One region of the Caproicibacterium lactatifermentans genome, then DNA from elsewhere that is predicted to be linked to it. Evidence: a T-box and tRNA genes for the amino acid it is inferred to sense, from the RefSeq annotation. Region 1 holds a T-box; the other holds one or more tRNA genes.

What was found. The T-box of region 1 lies ahead of tyrS (tyrosine--tRNA ligase). A T-box ahead of a tRNA ligase gene usually reads a tRNA of that ligase, here a tRNA-Tyr.
Positions count from the first base shown of each region.
Region 2: it encodes a tRNA-Tyr, which carries the amino acid that the T-box ahead of tyrS (tyrosine--tRNA ligase) is inferred to sense. The anticodon was not compared.

Region 1 covers NZ_CP046051.1:903,856-913,955, reverse strand. The annotation lists gene GJQ69_RS04440 (glycosyltransferase) at 1-479, shown strand, start outside; gene GJQ69_RS04435 (YfhO family protein) at 586-3,261, opposite strand; gene tyrS (tyrosine--tRNA ligase) at 3,403-4,629, opposite strand; T-box leader at 4,692-4,954, opposite strand; gene recN (DNA repair protein RecN) at 5,011-6,693, opposite strand; gene GJQ69_RS04420 (arginine repressor) at 6,698-7,147, opposite strand; gene GJQ69_RS04415 (NAD(+)/NADH kinase) at 7,149-8,003, opposite strand; gene GJQ69_RS04410 (TlyA family RNA methyltransferase) at 8,000-8,815, opposite strand; gene dxs (1-deoxy-D-xylulose-5-phosphate synthase) at 8,812-10,100, opposite strand, start outside.
Region 2 covers NZ_CP046051.1:778,750-788,849, reverse strand. The annotation lists gene GJQ69_RS03830 (helix-turn-helix domain-containing protein) at 1,570-1,866, shown strand; tRNA gene GJQ69_RS03825 (tRNA-Tyr) at 2,306-2,389, opposite strand; tRNA gene GJQ69_RS03820 (tRNA-Thr) at 2,428-2,503, opposite strand; gene metA (homoserine O-acetyltransferase MetA) at 2,609-3,553, opposite strand; gene GJQ69_RS03810 (toxic anion resistance protein) at 3,598-4,734, opposite strand; gene GJQ69_RS03805 (5-bromo-4-chloroindolyl phosphate hydrolysis family protein) at 4,794-6,053, opposite strand; gene GJQ69_RS03800 (cytidylate kinase-like family protein) at 6,639-7,226, shown strand; gene GJQ69_RS03795 (acyl-CoA dehydratase activase) at 7,291-8,937, opposite strand; gene GJQ69_RS03790 (2-hydroxyacyl-CoA dehydratase subunit D) at 8,934-10,100, opposite strand, start outside.

The DNA.
Region 1 (10,100 bases):
GCAACGCCCGCCTACACCTGCTGGTTGTGGGCACTGGGCCTGCAGCTGCTCATTTTGCTGAAACGGCGAACAGTCTTTCCCTTTCCAATCAGGTTACATTTATCGGTGAACTTTCACCGCGTGACTTGAATAGCTGCTATGCCTGCTGCCGGGCCTTTGTCAGCGGCGCCACTTCTTCCGCTGTGAAGGCTTCTCCCCTGGAAGCTCAGGCTGCCGGTCTGCCGGTACTGCTGCCAAGGCAGTGTGCCAATGCTGACTTGGTGCATGATGGTGTAAACGGATTCCTATATGACACAGCCGAACAGTTCGGCGAAAAGCTGTACATTCTGACACAGCTGGACTCGGAAGGCGAAGTCCTCCTGCGGCGGCTGGTCAGCAAAAGTGCCATGAACCTTTCGGATAAAAACCTTGCTACCATTATGGCAGATACCTATGCGGAAGCAAAACACAGCTATACAAAAAATACGCGCAGCCTGTAAATCAAACTGTGCCACGAATATAGAAAGAGCAGGACCACCAGACACGAAATGTGTTGACGGTCCTGCTTTTTAGTTTGTATATTCTTTTCGATTCCATACGCCTGTTTCAGGAAAATAGGACTTCCAGATTTGCTGCCAGATAGACTGCAACCGGGAACAGATACAGCAGAATGCTGACCACAGCAGTGACTATATCAAACACAACCTGTGCCGGTTTTTCCAGCTTGCGTAGGCATTTGGTTCCCTTCTTTTTCAGCAGACGCAGGAACAGCAGCGCCGCCGCAAATCCAGCCATACTGCAAACGGCGCCCGCGGCAAGTCCCGGCGGCAGATACTGAACCTCCACACGGTTCTGCCCTGCCTGCAGCTGAACCGCGAGGAACATTCCTGCCGCTTCGGCTGTCTGTGCAGGTTTGCCGTTGACCGTAGCAGTAAAGCCGCTGCCGCCGCGCAGAGGCAACACCAGCCAGCCGCTGTTTCTGGCTGCAGCAGTGCCGGACAGCATATTGCCGGACGCGGAAAGAGACACTGCCTGCGACTGTGTATTTTGCAGAGCGCTCTGCAGCTTTGTGAGGTCCATCCCTGCCACACCGAAGGAACGACAGTTAACCGGGTGCAGAACCGATACGCGTACTTCTACCATTTGATTCTCAAAAGTGCCTAAGTCCACCAATCCATTGTCATCGGCTGAGGGATACAATGAACGTATCATTCTGCCGTTAACGGAAATGCTGAGAGAATTATAGTTGGAACTGGTAAGGTCCCGCGACGCCTTTGTATAACAGTCGAAGTACAGCGCTGTCTTCCTTGTGACCTGTATATGATACAGCAGGCTGCTGTATGCCGCGCCAGTAACCGTGACACTGCCATCCTTCGCCTTGCTCATTTGGGCAAAGTCAGAAATATCCGGTGAATAGCGTGTCATCAAAGAATCCGACCGACCGAAAAAAGTATGGTATAGCATATCCTGTGCACCAAAACGGTCACCATCCGGAAGAGCGCTGCCGCAGTTCTGGGCAACAAACCCAAAGGGCAGGCTGTACGGCTGACGCACCAGGGAATACTGATGATTGCTGTAAAGCGGTGTGCGGCCGTTTTCCTCCCCCAGCCGGGTAATGCTGTACTTCTGTGCCAGCAGGGAATCGGTCAGGGCCGTACCGCCGCTGGAGTGGCTTTCCATCCAATGGGCGGAGTAACCCATCTTCTGCAGAGTATCCATATAGGTGCCGTCCGTCAAAGAAGTGTAGTGGTCCAGCACCGGATATCCCAATGCACCCATCAAGTCGGTATCAAAATACAGTCCATCCGTCTTGACACGGTACAGGGAACTGTCCTTTAACCGCCCGCTGAGGTCCAGCGCTGTATCATAGGCATGCCCGTCCGATGCAGCAGGCGCAACATAAACCTGCAGGTTAAAGCTGACTTCCGCCGCGGTTACAACGCACAGCAGAACACACAGCACCCGAACCGAGATTTTCTGTGCATGAAACAACAGGAACAGGACTAAATAAACGCCGGTCGCCGACAGTGCGAAAAGCAGTCCCAGCTGCAGCGCTGTTTGGTCGTTCCAAAGATTATTGACATAATGTGAAAGCATTGTACGCATGGCAGGCCGTGACAGCATCTCGCCCGCAATGGCAATCAGCGCGGCGGCAGCGGCCCCCGCAAAGAACAGCGGCAGCGGACGGCTTTTCTGCTCTGGCTGGAGCGGCTGTACTTCGCTTAAATAGCTGCCCGTAAGCAGAAGCCCTGTCAGCGTAAGGATATACCCAAAGCGTACCGGAAACGCCTGATAACTGCCCAAGTGCCACATCCGGTCAATGGGGTCAATAAACAGCGGCAAAATCAGCAGCAAATAGCTGACAAACAGCGCACGCTGCCGGCTGCCCTTACGCTTCAGTAGGAAAAACAGCGGTACAGCTGCCACGGCGGCACCGGTACAGTACCAAACTGGCAGCGTGGTCTGCACACCGGTCAGGATGCTGCCGCTGCTTAGGCTGGAAATAAGGTCCACTACACGGCCGGAACGGCCGCACTGCAGCAAGGATGGCAGCCATACTACTGCTGTAAGCAGCAAAGCCGCACCGGTACTCAATCCCAATAGGACTATCTGCCGTCTGCAGCGGGTACGGTTGACCACAAAAGAGGACAAAATGGAAAACAGCAGCACCAGCCAGAACAGCACCATGGCGCTTAGGTAATAGTCCACAACAATAATCGCCGATAATGTCCAAAGAAACAGCGCTGGTTTTTCCGCTTCCCGCAGCCTGCACACGCCCAACACTAAAAGTGGAAACAGACAGGCAATGTCCAGCCAGACGATATTCTGATAATACATCAGTGCAAAGCCGGAACACGCGTACATAACTGAAAGACAGGAAATTCGCACACCGTCCAGCCGAGAAAACGTGTGCAGAAACAAAATGGATGCCGTGCAGGCACAAAGGGACATTTTCAACAGCACCAGCACGTTCATAAACAGGTAAAAAGATGCTTTGGGTAGAAAGGAAATCAGGAAGGTAAACGGACTGGACAGAAAAAAGAAAAAGACGCCCCAAAAGCTCATACCGCCCGCATTCTGCAAGTTCAGCAGCATAGAGGATTTTCCCCTCAGGATATCCTGAAAATCCATCAGCAGCGGGACAGTCTGGTGATTCATGTCACACCAAGACAGGGTTTTTGTTCCAAACGGGTACAGTCCGGCGGACGCAAAGCAGGCACAAAGCAGGACCAGCACCGCCAGCGGTGCCGCCCAAACTGCCCACTTTTTCCGTTTTCGCAAGCGCTCATCTCCTTTATAGGACCAATGCCGGCCGTGTATTCTAAGTACATTCAGTATACCATAAAAATGTGGTTTAGCGGCAAAAAACAGCGGAGCCGTTTCCCCCCACTGGAAAACCGCTTCGCTGCCCCGCCGTCCTTTTTATTTAAGCAGAACTTTGTGATATGCTTTTTTACCCTTCCGAATAATAGCTGCACCATTCGGAAAATCAGCGGCAGTCAACACGGCCGCAGGGTCCTTCACCTTGCTGTCGTTCAAAGTCAAGCCGCCCTGCTGAACCAAACGCCGGCCCTCACTCTTGCTGGAAACCAACTTTGTTTTAACCAGCAGGTCCAGCACACCAATGGAACCATCTGTCAGGTCAGCGGCCGTCAGTGTACTGGTGGGCATATTGTCGGTATTGACACCGCCGCCAAACAGCGCACGCGCGCCTTCACGGGCCTTGTCTGCTTCCTCTATGCCGTGAATGGACTTTGTCACCTCATAAGCAAGAACTTCCTTCGCCTTATTCAGTGCACTGCCCTCACAGTTTGTCAGGTCTTCGATTTCCTCCACCGGCAGGAACGTGAGGAACTTCAGGCAGCGTTCCACGTCTGCATCACCGATATTGCGCCAGTACTGGTAAAAATCGAAGGGACTGGTCTTTGCGGGGTCCAGCCACACGGCGCCCTTTTCGGTTTTGCCCATCTTTTTGCCCTCACTGTTTGTCAGAAGGCCCAGTGTCAGGCCGTAAGCCGGCCGATTCTCTTTGCAGCGAATCAGATTGACGCCACCGATAATATTACTCCACTGGTCATCACCGCCGACCTCCAGCACACAGCCGTAACGGCGGTTCAACTGCAGAAAATCATAGCCCTGCATCAGCATATAGTTCATTTCAAAGAAGGTCAGTCCGCGCTCCAGCCGCTGCTTGTAACACTCGGCTGCCAGCATACGGTTCACGGAAAAATGAACACCGATTTCCCGCATAAACTGAATATAGTTAAGGCTCAGCAGCCAGTCGGCGTTGTTTGCCATAATAGCCTTGCCGTCTGAAAAATCAACCAACGGTGCCATCTGTTTGCGGAAGCACTCCACATTATGGTCAATTTCTTCACGTGTCAGCATTTTGCGCATATCCGTTTTGCCGGTCGGGTCACCAATCATGCCGGTGCCGCCGCCAAACAGCGCAATGGGTGTATGCCCGGCTTTTTGCAGGCGGGACATGGTCATAACGGTAACAAAATGCCCAACGTGCAGACTGTCCGCGGTGGGGTCAAAGCCGATATAGAATGTACACTTGTGGTTGTCGAGCAGGTCACGCACGGCCTCCTCGTCTGTTACCTGCGCAATAAGGCCGCGCGCCTTTAAATCCTCGTACACTTTCATACAAAAATACCTCCTGAATATCTGGCAGAAGGCTGCAAAAAAGCCCTCTGCACATAAAATCTGCAGAGGGCGGAAATTCCGCGGTACCACCTCAGTTCACCGTCCCCTCACGAAGACGGCCTTACGGGTACATTTTATAGGACAAGCAAATAAAAGATACCTCCGCGCGGTAACGTGCGCACACGGCCCGGCTTACACGGCAAAACGCTTTCGGCGGGCAGCTCCAGGATGTAATTTGGGCGGAAAAGAGCACCGGCTCACACCAGCCGCCGGCTCTCTGCAGGCATCTTTTCCCGCTTACTTCATTTCCCTTCACAGCTATTCAAATTATATTATAGTGATTTTAAACACAGATGTCAAGGTGAAAGCCGCCATGCGGTGTCAGCAGCCGGTATCTTTGACGGCCAGCTGCAGCATTTCCTCGGCATTCTGCAGTGTCAGCGGTGTAATCTGCGTACCGCCGATAATGCGTGCCAGTTCCTGCCGGCGGCCCTTGTGATCCAAAAGAGTTACCTGTGTATAAGTACGTCCCTTTTCAGTATGTTTCTCAATTTTATACTGTCGGTCCCCTAATGCCGCAATCTGCGGCAAATGCGTGACACACAGCACCTGACGTCCGCGCGCTGTCTGACGCAACTTTTGGCCGATTTTCTGGGCCGCACTGCCGGAAACGCCGGTGTCTACCTCATCAAAGATGAGGGTTCCAACGCTGTCCCTGCCGGAAAGGACCGACTGTATCGCCAGCAAAATACGCGACAATTCACCGCCGGAAGCAATCTTTGCCAACGGCCGCGCGGGTTCACCCGGGTTGGCGGAAATGAGGAACTGCACATCATCACAGCCACTGGGGCTTGGCACACAGGGTGTCTGCTGTACGGTAAAAATGACGCCCGGCATATCGAGATAGGTAAGCTCCCGCCGCACTTGTTCCGAAAATCCAGCGGCGGCTTTGCGGCGGCTGGACGAAAGCTGCCGGCCCAGCGTGCGGACCTGTTTTTCGGCAGCGTCATTCTCTTTCTGCAGGCGCTGCATTTCTTCCCCGCTGTGCTGAATGGAACTTAGCTGCTGGCGGCACTTCTGCAAAAACTGCAGCATTTCTTTTTCTGTTTTGCCGTACTTTAGCGACAAATGATAGTACACATCCAGCCGTGTCTCAATCTCCTCCAGCTCCTGCGGGTCATAAGCATCCGTCTCGCACTGGCTGCGAATTTCCTCCATGCAGTCCTGCAAGTCGTATCCAAGGCTTTCCAGCCGGCCGGACAAGCCGCTTAGTTCCGGCAGCAGCTCGGCGGCGTCTGCTAAGTGGCGTGACGCCTCCTGTACCGCCGCACAGGCACCCGGCATCTCGCCGTCACCATCCAGTATCTGCACTGCTTTTTGCAGGGACGCAGTGATTTTTCCGCCGGAACGAATACGTTTGTGGCGGTTTTGCAAATCCTGTATTTCCCCGGGCTTGATGTTTGCCTTTTCCAGCTCGTTTATCTGATAGGTCAATAGATCCGTTAAGCGAACTTTTTCAGCTTCATCTACATCCAGCGCCGTCAGCTGCTTTTGCACCTGCTTCCATTGGCGGTAAGCCCCACGGTACTTTTGCAGCAGTGTTTCCGGCACGCCCATGCGGTCCAAATAACGCAGATGGTTATCCGGCGAAAGCAAGCCATAACTTTCATGCTGGCCATGAATATTTATCAGCTGTGCCCCCAGCTGCCGCAGCGCTGCGACAGAGGCAGGCCGGCTGCCAATGTGGCACACCGTGCGCCCGTCTTCGCGTATCTGCCGCTGCAGCAGAAGAGTGCCGTCTTCCTCCGGTGAAAAGCCGAGCTGGTCCAGTATCTGCAAAACCTGTGGTGTCAGGCCGGAAAAACTCGCACTGACAAAGGCGCCCTTCGCACCGGCACGCACCAGTTCCCGTGAAGTCCGCTGGCCCAGCACCGCATGAATGGCGTCAATGATGATGGATTTGCCCGCGCCGGTTTCACCGGTGAGAACATTAAAACCGGGACCGAAATCAATCGTTGCTTTTTCAATCACGGCGATATTTTCAATATACAGTTCATCCAGCATGGAATCACCCCATCATTCTGGTGAGTTCTGCCGCAAACTGCTGGGCGGCGTGCTCACTGCGCACAGCAACAAAAATGGTATCATCACCGGCGAGCGTACCGACCACTGCTTCCCAGTGCATGGTGTCCATTGCAGCGCAAATAGCCTGTGCCATACCGGAAACCGATTTGATAACAACAAGGTTCCCGGTACAGTTGATAGATGTAGCAGAATCCTGCAGCAGCGAGTAAAATTTGGAGGAAATATCCCGATTGTCCTCTTTGCCGGTGGAATACCGATACTGTCCGTCCGTCGACAGCGTCTTCACCAGACGCAGCTCTTTAATATCGCGGGAAACGGTGGCCTGTGTCACCTCAAATCCGGTGTCACGCAGACGGCGCAGAAGCTCCTCCTGCGTATCGATATCATATTGGCTGATTAGTTCCAAAATTTTCGCATGGCGGCGTGCCTTCATATTAGGTCCTCCTCTCTATCAGTTTTTTATTGACAACTTCGTAAAAATGATTTTGCTTCAGCTTAATAAACTGTGCTGTATAGGGGGAACGACTGACTATTACCTGCTGGCCCGCCTGCAGCGGAATGGCGTCGTCGCCGTCCACCGTCAGGTAGTTTTGCTCCTCTGCTGCGGAAAAAGTCTTTACAGTCAGGCAGGCGTCCGGACTGAAAACCACCGGACGGCTTGCCAGCGAAAGGGAACAGATGGGTGTCAGCAGAAAGGCACTGACGCCCGGGTCCAATACTGGACCGCCTGCAGAAAGCGAATAGGCGGTGCTGCCGGTCGGTGTTGCAAAAATGAGGCCGTCTGCCCGGTAGTGTGTCATTTCATTGTCGTTAAAACCAACTTCAAAATCAATAATCTTTGAGCGCGTACCACGGGCAATCACAACATCATTTAAAGCGTCTGTTTGGCGGGTAACGCCGTCCGTCTCAAACCGGGCACGCAGCATCAGGCGGTTTTCCAGTGTATAATTGCCCCGCACCAGATTTTTTAACAGGCCCAGTTCATTTGGTTCCAGCCCAGCCACAAAACCGAGCCGGCCAGTGTTGACACCAAGAATCGGCCTGCCCGCAATAGCGGTATGCCGCGCTTCATGAATGATGGTGCCGTCGCCGCCGACCGCAATGGCTGCGCTGCAGGAACCTAGCAGCTCCTGAAAATCGTCAACCCAGCGGTCCGCGTCATAGGCCTGCTGCCGGTCAGAAGCACGCATATATATTTTTGCACCCAGCTCATGCAGGCATTTGATAATTTCATGTGTGCAGCGCGGAGCATGCGCTTTTCTTAGATTGGGCAGCAGAGCGATAATCATTTCTTTCCACCACCATTCAGTACACGATGTGACTCAGCAACCAGTGCGGGAATATCCAGCGGCACCGAAGAAGGTGTGTCCGCTTTCTGCAAATAGAGTAAGTACTCAATGTTCCCCTCCGGCCCGCGCACCGGCGAATAAGTAAGGCCCCGCACGGAAAAACCGTTGTGCAGGACAAAATCCGTAATGTTTGCAATGACCTCCTCATGAACTGCCGGGTCACGCACAACACCTTTCTTCCCCACCTTTTCCCGGCCGGCCTCGAACTGCGGTTTAATCAGGCATACAGCCTGTCCGCCGTCCTTCAAAAAGCCGTGGGCAACCGGCAAAACCAGCCGCAGAGAGATAAAAGCTACGTCCACGCTGAAAAAGTCCACCTGCTCCGGCACCTGTTCGTGTGTCAGATAGCGCACATTGGTGCGTTCCAGATTCACTACACGAGAGTCCGTACGCAGTTTCCACGCAAGCTGCCCATAGCCAACATCCACAGAATAAACACGGCTGGCACCGTTTTGCAGCATGCAGTCCGTAAAGCCGCCAGTGGAGGCCCCAATGTCCATCGTGACCTTTCCCGTCAATGTAATCGGAAACGAGGCCATGGCTTTTTCCAGCTTCAGTCCGCCGCGGCTGACATAGCGCGGTCCGCCACGCACGTCCAGCTTTGCGTCTGCTGGCACCAGCATACCGGGTTTATCATACCGCTGATTCTGAATAAATACATCTCCGGACATGATAATGGCCTTGGCCTTTTCTCTGCTTTCCGCAAAGCCGTTCTGTGTCATTAAAACGTCCAGCCTAACTTTATTACTCAATTTTTACACTCCGTTGTTATGGTTTGTATCATACCGTCCGCGTCCAGTCCCAGGGACTGCAGACACTGGGCCGCCGTGGCATGCGGGACAAAATCCTGAATGCCATGCAGGTAAGCATGCCCACAAAACTGTTTGCTAAACAGCAGGTACAGAAAATGTTCACCGATACCGCCCTGCTGCATTCCTTCCTCGAAGAAGAAGGCCGTCTGTTTATCCGCTGCCGCCTGTACAGCGCCGTCGGCAATCGGTTTAATGCAGTTAAGCTTAATGATTTCCACGGGAATGCCTTTCTCCTGCAGTGCCTGCTGTGCACGGCAGGCATTGGCAAACAACCGCCCATAGGTAACAATGGCACAGGAAGCATCTGCCGGGCCATAGCGGTCGTAGTCACGGCCGGTACGCAGAAAATCTGCCGGACGGAACGGTTCCGCACCGCGCGGATAACGCACCGCCACCGCGCCGGGCACTTCATACAGCGCGCGGTGCAGGTCCGTGATTAGTTCGTCGTAGTAGCAAGGTGAAAATATCGTAATACCGGGAATGGTATTGAGAAAGGCAGCATCAAAAATGCCCTGATGCGTTTCGCCATCCTCCCCGACAATACCTGCACGGTCCACACCAAAAACGACCTTTACTTTCTGTATCGCTACATCATGGATAATCTGGTCATATCCGCGCTGTAAAAAAGTAGAATACACCGCAAAAACCGGCAGCATTCCCTGGCTGGCAAGGCCGCCTGAAAAGGTGACCGCATGTTCCTCGGCAATGCCGGTGTCGAAAAAGCGCTTTGGAAAGCGCCGGCTGAAAGTCTCTAGGCCAGTACCGGTTTTCATGGAAGCCGTAATGGCACAAATGCGGCTGTCCTTTTCCGCCAGGCTGCACAGTGTGCTGCCAAACACACTGCTGAAATTGTCACCGCCTTTGGCGTTTGGCTTACCCGTCAGAATATTGAAACTGGAAACGCCGTGGTAGGTGTCCGGATTTTCCTCTGCATAAGAGTATCCCCTGCCCTTTTTGGTAACAACGTGCAATAAGATCGGGTGGTCAATCTGTCCGGCATTTTCCAGCACTTCAATCATCTGCGGCAAGTTGTGCCCATCAAATGGGCCATAGTAGTTAAAGCCCATATCCTCAAAAAAGGTGCTGTTGTAAAGCACCGAACGCACCATGGTTTTTGCCACGGTAATGCTGTCACACACCGGCCCGCCGATAACGGGAATATGCTGCAGTGCGTCCTCTACATGGGATTTTGCCCGCAGGTAAGCTGGTTTTGTCCGAATTTGTG
Region 2 (10,100 bases), 130 kb from region 1:
CCCTTCCATTTTTCTCTGTCTTAGCCATTCCTATTGTGATGATATACACCCAATTAACAAATAGAGAACCGGTCGTTCGACGATTTATATAAACACTTTTTATTATAATCTGCTTATATCCGTCCAAACTAAGTTCGATATATAATAAAAAATAGTCATTTCACAGGAGGGTAGAAGATGAAATTCATTGTTGGAATGATTCTTGGATTTTGGGCTGGCATTACAACCATGTGTTTATTCCAAATAAAGCGAAAAAAATAAGTTGAAAATTATTTAAATATATTTGAATGTCGCGACTTATTTCATGTTTTTTCTTTATTTATTCAGTTTATTTCTGGGGGCATTTCTTCCCTGTTTTATCTCTATTTCCATGTAACAGTCATATTGTACTACATTTCCCCATCTGTTGTCAATAATTACAACTGTGTTTATTCCAAATAAAGCGAAAAAAATAAGTTGAAAATTATTTAAATATATTTGAATGTCGCGACTTATTTCATGTTTTTTCTTTATTTATTCAGTTTATTTCTGGGGGCATTTCTTCCCTGTTTTATCTCTATTTCCATACAGTAACAGTCATATTGTACTACATTTCCCCATCTGTTGTCAATAATTACAACTGTATAGATCAGTCATTTTCCAAGTATCTGCCGGATTTTATCCTGCACAAATAAGTGCCCACTGAACAATAGGTAAAGAAAGCGCCTGTTTTCTATGGGTCCTTGTTCTATCGTAAAACATCATTGAAAGGGGACAAGCCTTATACACTTTTTTCCTTTAGTATAAAATAAACGATCTTTGATTCCCCCATTTTTTACCACCTGTTTTTTATTATATAGTCTGCTTTTTTACAATGTTCAACCGTTTTTATGAATATTTATAGATTAGGCCATTTTTTTGTTACCGTATGATTTTCAGTGATTGCGAAAAATGTTTTTCCGCACGTCAACTGAATTTGATCTGTTGTAAAACATCATTTTATAGAAGATAAGCCTTATACGCCTTTGTAATGGCAAGCAATTTTGTGTCCGCACCCCCTAGCATATAATAAAAAAGTTCGCAATTTTGAAATGGCAAAAAGGGTATAGAAAAGTCATTGGGATTCCGGTAAAATGAATGGTGTCTAAGACATTCAAAGAATGAGAATCCCAATGACTCAAAAATAGGGTACATTTTATTTTGACATTATTTTGACATAATAAAAAGCTGAAAGCCATGAATTACTGGACTTTCAGCTTTAACTATGCCGCAAATTGCAAGTGCAAGTTGGACACCCGCACAGTAAAAATTAGTTAATCAGAACCACGGACGAGATAGAAGCCTTGGCTTCCGTCGAGGGCGTGGTTGCCACAGCCGTCAGGTTGCGAAAACAGAATCAAGGAACACTTCAAACAGTTCCTCCGGGGTACGGTAGCCGAGTTTTTTGCGTGGCAGCCCGTTCAGATCGTCAGCGGCGGACAGGATGTACTTTTGAGAGGAGTCCTCAACAGATGCGCCCTTGGGAATGAAGGCTCGGAACAGACCATTTGTTAGGCAGTATGATATACTGAAAACAAATGGGGTGTTTTTATGCCAAAAGGTAAAGCAAAGAAACGATACACAGGAGAATTCAAACAGCAGGTTGTAGAAGCTATGCAAACAGAGAAACTCAGTTACAGTGAAGCAGCGCGGCAGTTTCACGTGTCTGACCATAAAAGCGTTGCTCAATGGGAACGAATTTATCTGGAAGAAGGACCAGAAGGGCTATATGTGGAACGCCGTGGTCGAGCCAACTCTAATGATAAATCACTTATAGCAGATGCTAAGGATTATGCTTCAAAAAATGTAGCCGGGATATTAGCTTCTTCTCAAGTAATTCCGACATAATAAATTCAAAAACCATCTTCATAATCAGAGGAGTCCGACATAATGTCGGACTCCTTTTTGTGTACAAAAGCGGTATATAAAAGAAAGAGCTTTCCCAAAAGGGAAGGATGTAAATTCTTACCAAATTATCATGCCATATAATGGTATAATAAAAGAAGTAAAAAATAATTTACACTCACAGGTGCGGAATGTTTGGAAGACATCCCGCAACCTTGCGCCATAAAGGTTTACGAGAACCATTATGACTTGTGAAATGCAGTTTATGCTTCATTATAGCATTTACTTCATACATTAAGCGGTTCACACCTTTCGCACAAGGTTGTGAGCCGCTTCATTTTTTACTTTTCAATCCGAACCTTGAAAGCTTATGATGATGTCTGCCCCCAACGATAACAAGGCCAAGCAGGAAACTGCTTGGCCTTGTTATCGTGGAACATTTTGGTGGAGGAGAATGGATTCGAACCATTGAAGCCGAAGCAGCAGATTTACAGTCTGTCCCCTTTGTCCACTCGGGAACTCCTCCATATCGCAGCCAACCAGCAGCTGCCTTGTCCGTCAGATTGGAGCTGGCAAAAGGACTCGAACCTTCGACCGGCTGATTACAAATCAGCTGCTCTACCAACTGAGCTACGCCAGCGTATCTCTGACTGACAAGTATATATTATAAAGGATACTCTTCAATTTGTCAAGCATTTTTTGTAATTTTTTGCTTTTAATTTAGAAAAAACGTCTGTGCTGTTTTTTAGAGCATAGCGCAGTCCAAAGAGTCATTTCCCATTGTGCGCAGGTCAAACGGTGTTGTCTGATACACAAAGTAGTTAAGCCAGTTGGTATACAGCAGCTGGCCGGTCGCACGCCAATTATTAACAGGCGCACGGGAAGGGTCATCACCGGGATAATAGTGCTTCGGCATGGCAATAGGCTCGCCTTTTTCTAAGTCACGCCGGTACTCCTGCCCCAGCGTTTCCGTATCATATTCCGAATGACCCATGACGAAATACTGGCGGCCGTCCTGGTCACTAACAATATGCACACCTGCTTCCGGTGAAACGGACATAATGCGCAGCTGCGGCACCTTTTCAATATCCTTCGCATGGACCTCTGTCTGGCGGGAATGCGGTGCCCAATAAACGTCGTCAAAGCCCCGAAACAAACGGGATTTTTTCTTCAGTGCATAATGTGGAAAAACGCCGAACAGCTTTTTGGGCAGAACATACTTGGGAATTCCATAATGGTAATATAGTCCGGCCTGTGCCGCCCAGCAGATATGGAAAGTGGAATGGACATTGGTCTTAGTCCACTCAAAAATGCGGCATAACTCCGGCCAGTAATCCACATCTTCATATTTCATCAGTTCCACCGGTGCACCGGTGATGATGCAGCCGTCATAAACACGGTCTTTAATGTCGTCAAACGTCTCATAAAAACGCAGGAGATGGTCCTCCGGCGTATTTTTAGACTTATGTGTGACGGTCTGCACCAAATCAACCTCTATTTGCAGGGGCGTACTGGCAAGGCAGCGCAAAATTTGCGTTTCCGTCGTAATTTTTGTTGGCATCAGGTTCACCAGCGCAATGCGCAGCGGACGAATATCCTGATGTAAAGCCCGTCGTTCCGTCATGACAAAGATATGTTCGTTTTCCAGTACGGAGCGAGCCGGCAGTGAATTTGGTATTTTAATGGGCAAGAAAGGCGCCTCCCGATAAATACAAAATGGGTTGCGGCCGTTTGTCAGCGCAGCTGCAAAAGCTTGTTCTTCAGGTCACTTTCCAGTTTGCCAAGTTGCTGTTCTGCCTGTGCGCGCTTTTCGCGGCCTTGCTGTTGAATCTGCATGACTTCATCCAGTGTAGAAATCAGCGTTTCATTGGTATGCTGCAGCGTCTCCATATCAACGACACCGCGCTCAGATTCTTTCTGCGTTTCAACCGTAGCTATCTTCAGGGTATCTGCATTCTTACGCAGCAGTTCATTGGTCATATCCGTTACTTCCCGCTGTGCTTTGGCAGCCTGGGTGGAATGTTCCACGCCCAGTGCCAAAACCATCTGACTTTTCCACAGAGGAATTGTATTCACCAGTGTAGACTGTATCTTTTCGCTCATCAGCAGGTCATTGTTCTGCACCAAGCGAAGCTGCGGTGCCATTTGAATGGCGACCATGCGTGTCAGCTCCAAATCGTGCAGCTTCTTTTCAAAGCGTGTACACATGTTGGAAAGGTCATTGGCAGACTGGGCATCCTCCGGCAGACCGGACACCTGTGCCTTTGCCTGCATTTGGGGAAGGTCCTGTGTACGCACCTGCTCCAGCTTTTTCTTGCCTGCAATCAGGTACATGGACAGTTCCTTAAAGTAAGTCTTATTGACCTCATACATTTTATCCAGTACAGAAATGTCCTTTAGCAGCTTCACCTGATGCTCTTCCAGTGCGTCGCAGATTTGGTCCACATTGGTTTCCGCTTTGGCATAGCGTGCTTTCAGGGCAGTAATCTTATTGCTGCTGCGTTTAAAGCGGGCAAACAGACCTTTATCCTTATCGTCCGTTTCAAAGCTTTTCAGTTCCGTTACCACGCCGGAAAGCATCTTGCCGACCTCGCCCAAATCCTTAGTGCGCACATTTTCCAGCGCACTTTCGGAAAAATTGGCCATTTTTTTCTGCGCACCGGAACCGTACTGCAGCACTTGGTTGCTGTTGGTCAGATCTATTTTGGTTGCAAAGTCGTCCACCATTTTCTGCTCTTCTGGACTCAGCTGCGGCTTTGGTACCTGCTGGGCCGCCATGTTTACCTGCGGTGCTGTCTGCAGGTCGGGTGCAGCCGGTGACGGCGTTGGGTCCAGTATCAGTTCTGGAGTAGGTATTTTATTTTGTTCCATATCCATATTGTGACCTCCTTGTTCCTATCACATCGTTCACGACGTGTTCGGCCGGACTCTTATTTTTCTTCCGTAGACTCCATTTTCGGCTGCTTTGGGGTAAAGTCGCTGCCGGTCAGTCCCTCCTGTTTCAGCATGGTTTCCAATGTGGAAATATCCGCTGAAACATCCAGTACATCATTTGCAAAAAGGCTGTCCAACAGATTTGCAAAAGCAGTATTGATGGTATCCAGCGAGCGTTCAATTTCCTGTTTTGCCTTCGTGATATTCTCACCCTGCACCGGCTGTGTATCAAATTCTTGATAAGATTTCACCAGTTTTAAGGTCGTGGGCAGATAGTAGCGCATGAACCGGCGAATTTCCGGCAGCTTCTCCGGGTGCTGTTCCACACACTGAAAGATACGGCCGGTGACCTGTTCCAGTTTGTCCAGCTTGGCGGATACTTCTTTTCCTGGAATCGCATCATTCGCAGCCTGAATTTCCTGCAAATATCGATTTCCCTCCTGCCGAACTTCCTCCAGTTGTGCCTGCTGCGGGTTCTCTTTTTTCTTTTCCTCTTTTTCTTTTGCAGCCTCTTCACGGGCGTTGTAGTTTTTCTCCGCGTCCAGATATGCCTGATATGTTTCATCATCAATCATAAAGCAGGTTTGGTCCTTATCCAGATGTCCCTGCGGATAAACGCCGTCCATAATCATTTTCTTTAAATCTTTCACGGCGCGTTCATGTGTTTCGCCGGCAGAGTCCGCCAGCTGGTCCACCATACCAAACGCGGCACCGTCCAGTGCATCCCGATAGCGCCGGAAACGGCGGACCTGACGGCGCTTGCGGATACCGTGCCCCACAGCAAAAAAAGCCGCCGCTGTCATAGAAAACGTAACCGCCCCGGCAACCATGAACTCCGAAAAAGCCACCATGCCCGTAGCCGCGGCCGCCACCATGGCGATATCCGCAATCAAAAGCGGCACACCCATGACCAGACCAGCTATCGCCCATGTCATGCCGGATATTGCACCCGGAATTCGGCTGTTGTGCAGATTGGGCGAAGAATAAGAGGGCCGAATAGGCTGTTGCGGTGGTCTCTGCCCATTTGGCGGACAGTTGTCCGGTGTCCCCTTCGGCGGTGTCGGCGGCGCATACGGGTGCGGCGGACGATGTCCGGCGCTGCCAGGCCCGCCGAAAACTTCATTGATGTCATCGGCAAAACCCTTTACATTATCTTCTACGGTACGTCCGATATTTTCAAAATCAGCCGCACGCATGGCTTCCCGTACTGCGTGGCTGATTTCCTGTCCTATTTTAGAATAATCCTTCTTCCCCATGATACCCTCCGGAAGGCCCTGCTTGTGCGGCATATGCCGCAATGCATAATTTCTTTTATTATAGCGCATAGGCAGAAAAATGACAACTTCACGGGCACACAGTTTTTTGAATCTTTTCTGGAAAGGGTTCACATTTTCTTCACGTAAACTTGACCGAATCTTCGGCTGTGATTAAAATTCTGTACATAAAATTTCAATATACTAGAATTGTTCCAAGAGAACAGGAATAAAAGATTCCAACTGATATACACTGTGCAGACCTTCGGAATGGACGGAATACCGAACCGACAGGTGCACAGACAAACTACAAGCTCCCCAGCGTGGGACTTTTCATAACTTTTTTCCTCTCCCCGCCGTGCCTTTCCGCACGGCAAAGATTACAAGCTCCCCAGTGGGGGACTTTTCATACACTTTTTCATAATTTTCTTCCTTTTTTTAAACTCCTATACCAACAAAGCAGTTGCTGATTGTAAAAAACCGGCAGCTGCTTTTTGTATATCAATTTCATAAAATGCGTGCATTTTCGTCAGATTTATTGTATAATCAATCTATCTCCAGAGTTGGACCATGAAAGGGGTTTTCTTGATGTCACATCATGTTATTTCCATCAGCAGACAATTTGGCAGCGGCGGCCATGAAATCAGCGAAAAGCTTGCCAAAAAACTTGGCCTGCCTTTCTATGACAAAGAGCTCATCACCCGCGCCGCCCAAGAAAGCGGGCTGAGTGTGGACACGCTGAAAGCTTCCGATGAACGCTACGACAGTGCTGTTCCGGAAGATGAGCGTAAAACCTACTTTGGCCTTTCCAACAGTGACACACTGTTCGTTGCACAGGCAAAAATCATTCACCGCATTGCGCACCAGGAAGACTGCATTATCATTGGCCGCTGTTCCGACGTGATTCTGCTGGACGATGATGTCAGTCTGCTGCGGGTATTTATTCATGCTCCGCTGCAGGACCGTATTCAGCGCATTCGCCGCCTGCACAATCTTTCCGCACAGGACGCCCAGCTGATGATTCGCAAAAGCGATCAGGAACGCCGCAGATACTACAGCTGCTACACCGAAAAGGCATGGGGAAACCAGGAAAACTACGATATTTCCTTAAACAGCTCCTACTGGGGAATTGACCGCTGCGTAGATTTGCTGGCACACACGGCATCCCTGCTGTAAAGCATACATTTAATTAAAAAGCATCCGGGCCCTGCGGCAAAAGTGCTGCAGGGCCCGGCCTTTTTTAGTCAAAAGCAATCAATGCAGCCCCCAGTGCGCCGCACAGCTGGTGTTCCGGCAGCACAAGCAGCGGTGCGCCCAGCTTTTCCTCCAGCGCTTTCACTACGCCCCGGTTGGAGGCAACGCCGCCGGTCATCATAAAGCGCGGCTGTGGGTCCACCCGCGCAGCTAGAGCGGCCGCCTTCACCGCCACGGACACGTTTAGCCCATGCACAATGTCGGCGGTCTGTTTGTTCTGCGCAACAAGGGAAACAACCTCGCTCTCTGCAAAAACCGTGCACATACTGCTAATGACAATATTCTCTTTCCAGTGCAGGCCGCAGACGCTCATTTCGTCCATAGAAAGCTCCAGCGCGTGCGCCATCATCTCCAGAAAACGGCCAGTACCTGCGGCACACTTGTCGTTCATCACAAAGCTGCGCACATTTCCGTCTTCATCCAGCCGAATCGCCTTGCTGTCCTGTCCGCCAATATCAATAATTGTACGCACAGATGGGTTCAAAAAATGGGCACCCCGCGCGTGGCAGGTGATTTCCGTCACATCATGCCCGCCCGCACCAATATAGGCACGGCCATAACCGGTCGTGACCACATCCGCCAGCTGTTCGCGAGAAATGCCCGCCCGCAGCAGTGCCTGCTGCAGCGCTGCATCGGCACTGCGGGCCGCGTGTGCACCGGTCGGCACAATAGAGCTGCCTATCATTTTGCGGTGTTCGTCCAGAATAACCACGTTCGTACTGGTAGAACCGCTGTCAATTCCGGCAGCATAGTATCCAGTGGATGTTTTGGCAGTCATCGTCCGCTTTTTCGGCACGACAGCGTGCAGGCTTTCGGCAAACGCCTGCACTCGGGTGCGCAGCTGCTCTTCCGCGCCGTCGGTGCCGTCGGTTGACAGTTTCAAAAGCGGCAGGTGCGTTTGTTTCTGCAAATCAGCGTATTCAAAACCGTAATAATCACAAAACTGAATGGTATGGTACAGAATTCCCTTTACATACGGGTCCTCCAGCAGCTGCCGCCGCGGTGCCGCGTTGGTCATGCGCATACAGGGAATCTGCTGGAGCAATGCACCAGCATACCACAAAAGAAATTGGTCCAAAGTCTGCCCCGCAGGTGGAACCTGCAGGCCGCGGTTTCCCACACAGGTGCGGTCCTCCACCGGCAGCGGCAGCTCCTGCCGAAGCATTTGCAGCAGTGCCGGATTGGATCGCGCTCCCAATAGGGTAAGATGGTCCGTCTGACCGGTCGGTTCCGCCGGAGCAAAGGCTGCCAGACACTTTTGCAGGTCAAACGGCACGCCAAACCATACACTGCAGGCGTCAATCAAGCGGTGCAGCTCGGCCGCATAGCGCTGACGGGCGCAGGGGCCGTCAGCCCGCGGCAAGTCCAACATAAAGACAAAGCTGTCCGGAGCAGCGGCTGAAAGCACGTCCCCTACCCGCCGGAGAGAATCACAGCAGGAAGTAAGCACCAGATTTTTGATACCGTGCTCCCGGCAGGCCTGCAGCAGGGCCCGCGCAAAACTGCACAGGTTGCGGTGGCTGAGACGGTCAGCCTCGGAAAACGCGTGGACGGTCGGGTTCAGCCGTTTCGGTGCTTCCCCAAAGCCCGCAAAAAGTTCAATCGGTGTATATTTACAGGTGTACGCAATCATGCTTTTTCCTCCAGCATCTCCAAAAATGCCTGCATACGAGTGGTCATCTGCCCAGGCGGGCAGTTGGAACGGTCACAGGCATCACCGTCCAGCACCAACGTGGGAAATCCCGCCTTCTCCAGTTCTGCCCGCCCCATTTGGCTGGCACCGCTGGTTTGGCGGCAGCCCCAGTGGCAAAACCAGACAATGCCGTCCGGCTGCAACCGCTTTGCCTGCTGCAAAACAGCGTCAATGCGCCGCTGTGCTGGTCCATTTAAGTGATTTTGTACCAGCCGCCGCGCCATCGTCTGCCATGGGTCATCTGTTTCCGGCAGTTCCGGTACATCAAAGCAAAGGTCCGCCGCAAGGATTTGACAGGATGGGTTAAAGTCCAGCAAGTCTATCATGGCATTGTCCAAATTTGGCAAAGTGTGTACCCACAATAGACGCAGTTCCTTTCCGCGGGACGGCGCTGCTTTTGCTTCCTTCAAAATACCCTGCGCAAACTGCAGCGCCGCCGGTGTTCCCAGCAGCACGTGCAGCGCAAAGACCGCGTACATTTCCGAAGTCATCTCATCCGGCATGGATTTTCGGGCGCGTTCTTCCAGATACTGCTGATAAGTATCCAATGTCTGCCGACCGCGGGCAACACTGGCGCACAGTTTTGCTTCGTCCAGCGGGCGGTGCAGCAGTCGGCTGATACTGCGGGCACAATCCTTCAGCTGTTCCGCTACATAAGTGACGGCCGCCTCATCCTGTGTCTGGGGTATGTCCAAAACCAAATGCGGCACGCCGTAAAACTCAGCCAATCTGCGAAACGTAAGCGTGTTGGCATCGCAGGCAAGCGTTGTGTTAAAAATGAAGCGCGGCTTCGGCAGAATGCCGGTCTGTGCGGTGCCCAGCAAAATTTTATGGTAGGAACAGAATGTTTCCGGAATGCCGGAAGCTTCCGCCGCTTCAATAAAACCGCGTTCCGCGCCCGCACCGGAAATATAGCAGGCCAGTGCCTCCGGAAACATGGGTGCCAGCCCAAACATCTGCAGCAGCTCACACGGCGTGAACAGGCTGACCATTGCGCTCTGCTGCGGGTGGTCAAAAGGCTGTAAAATGGCGTTGTTGCACACATCGGCCAGCGCAAGACGCGCCGGTGTGGTCTTTTTGAAAAGGTGCTTCCCCGCCCAGCC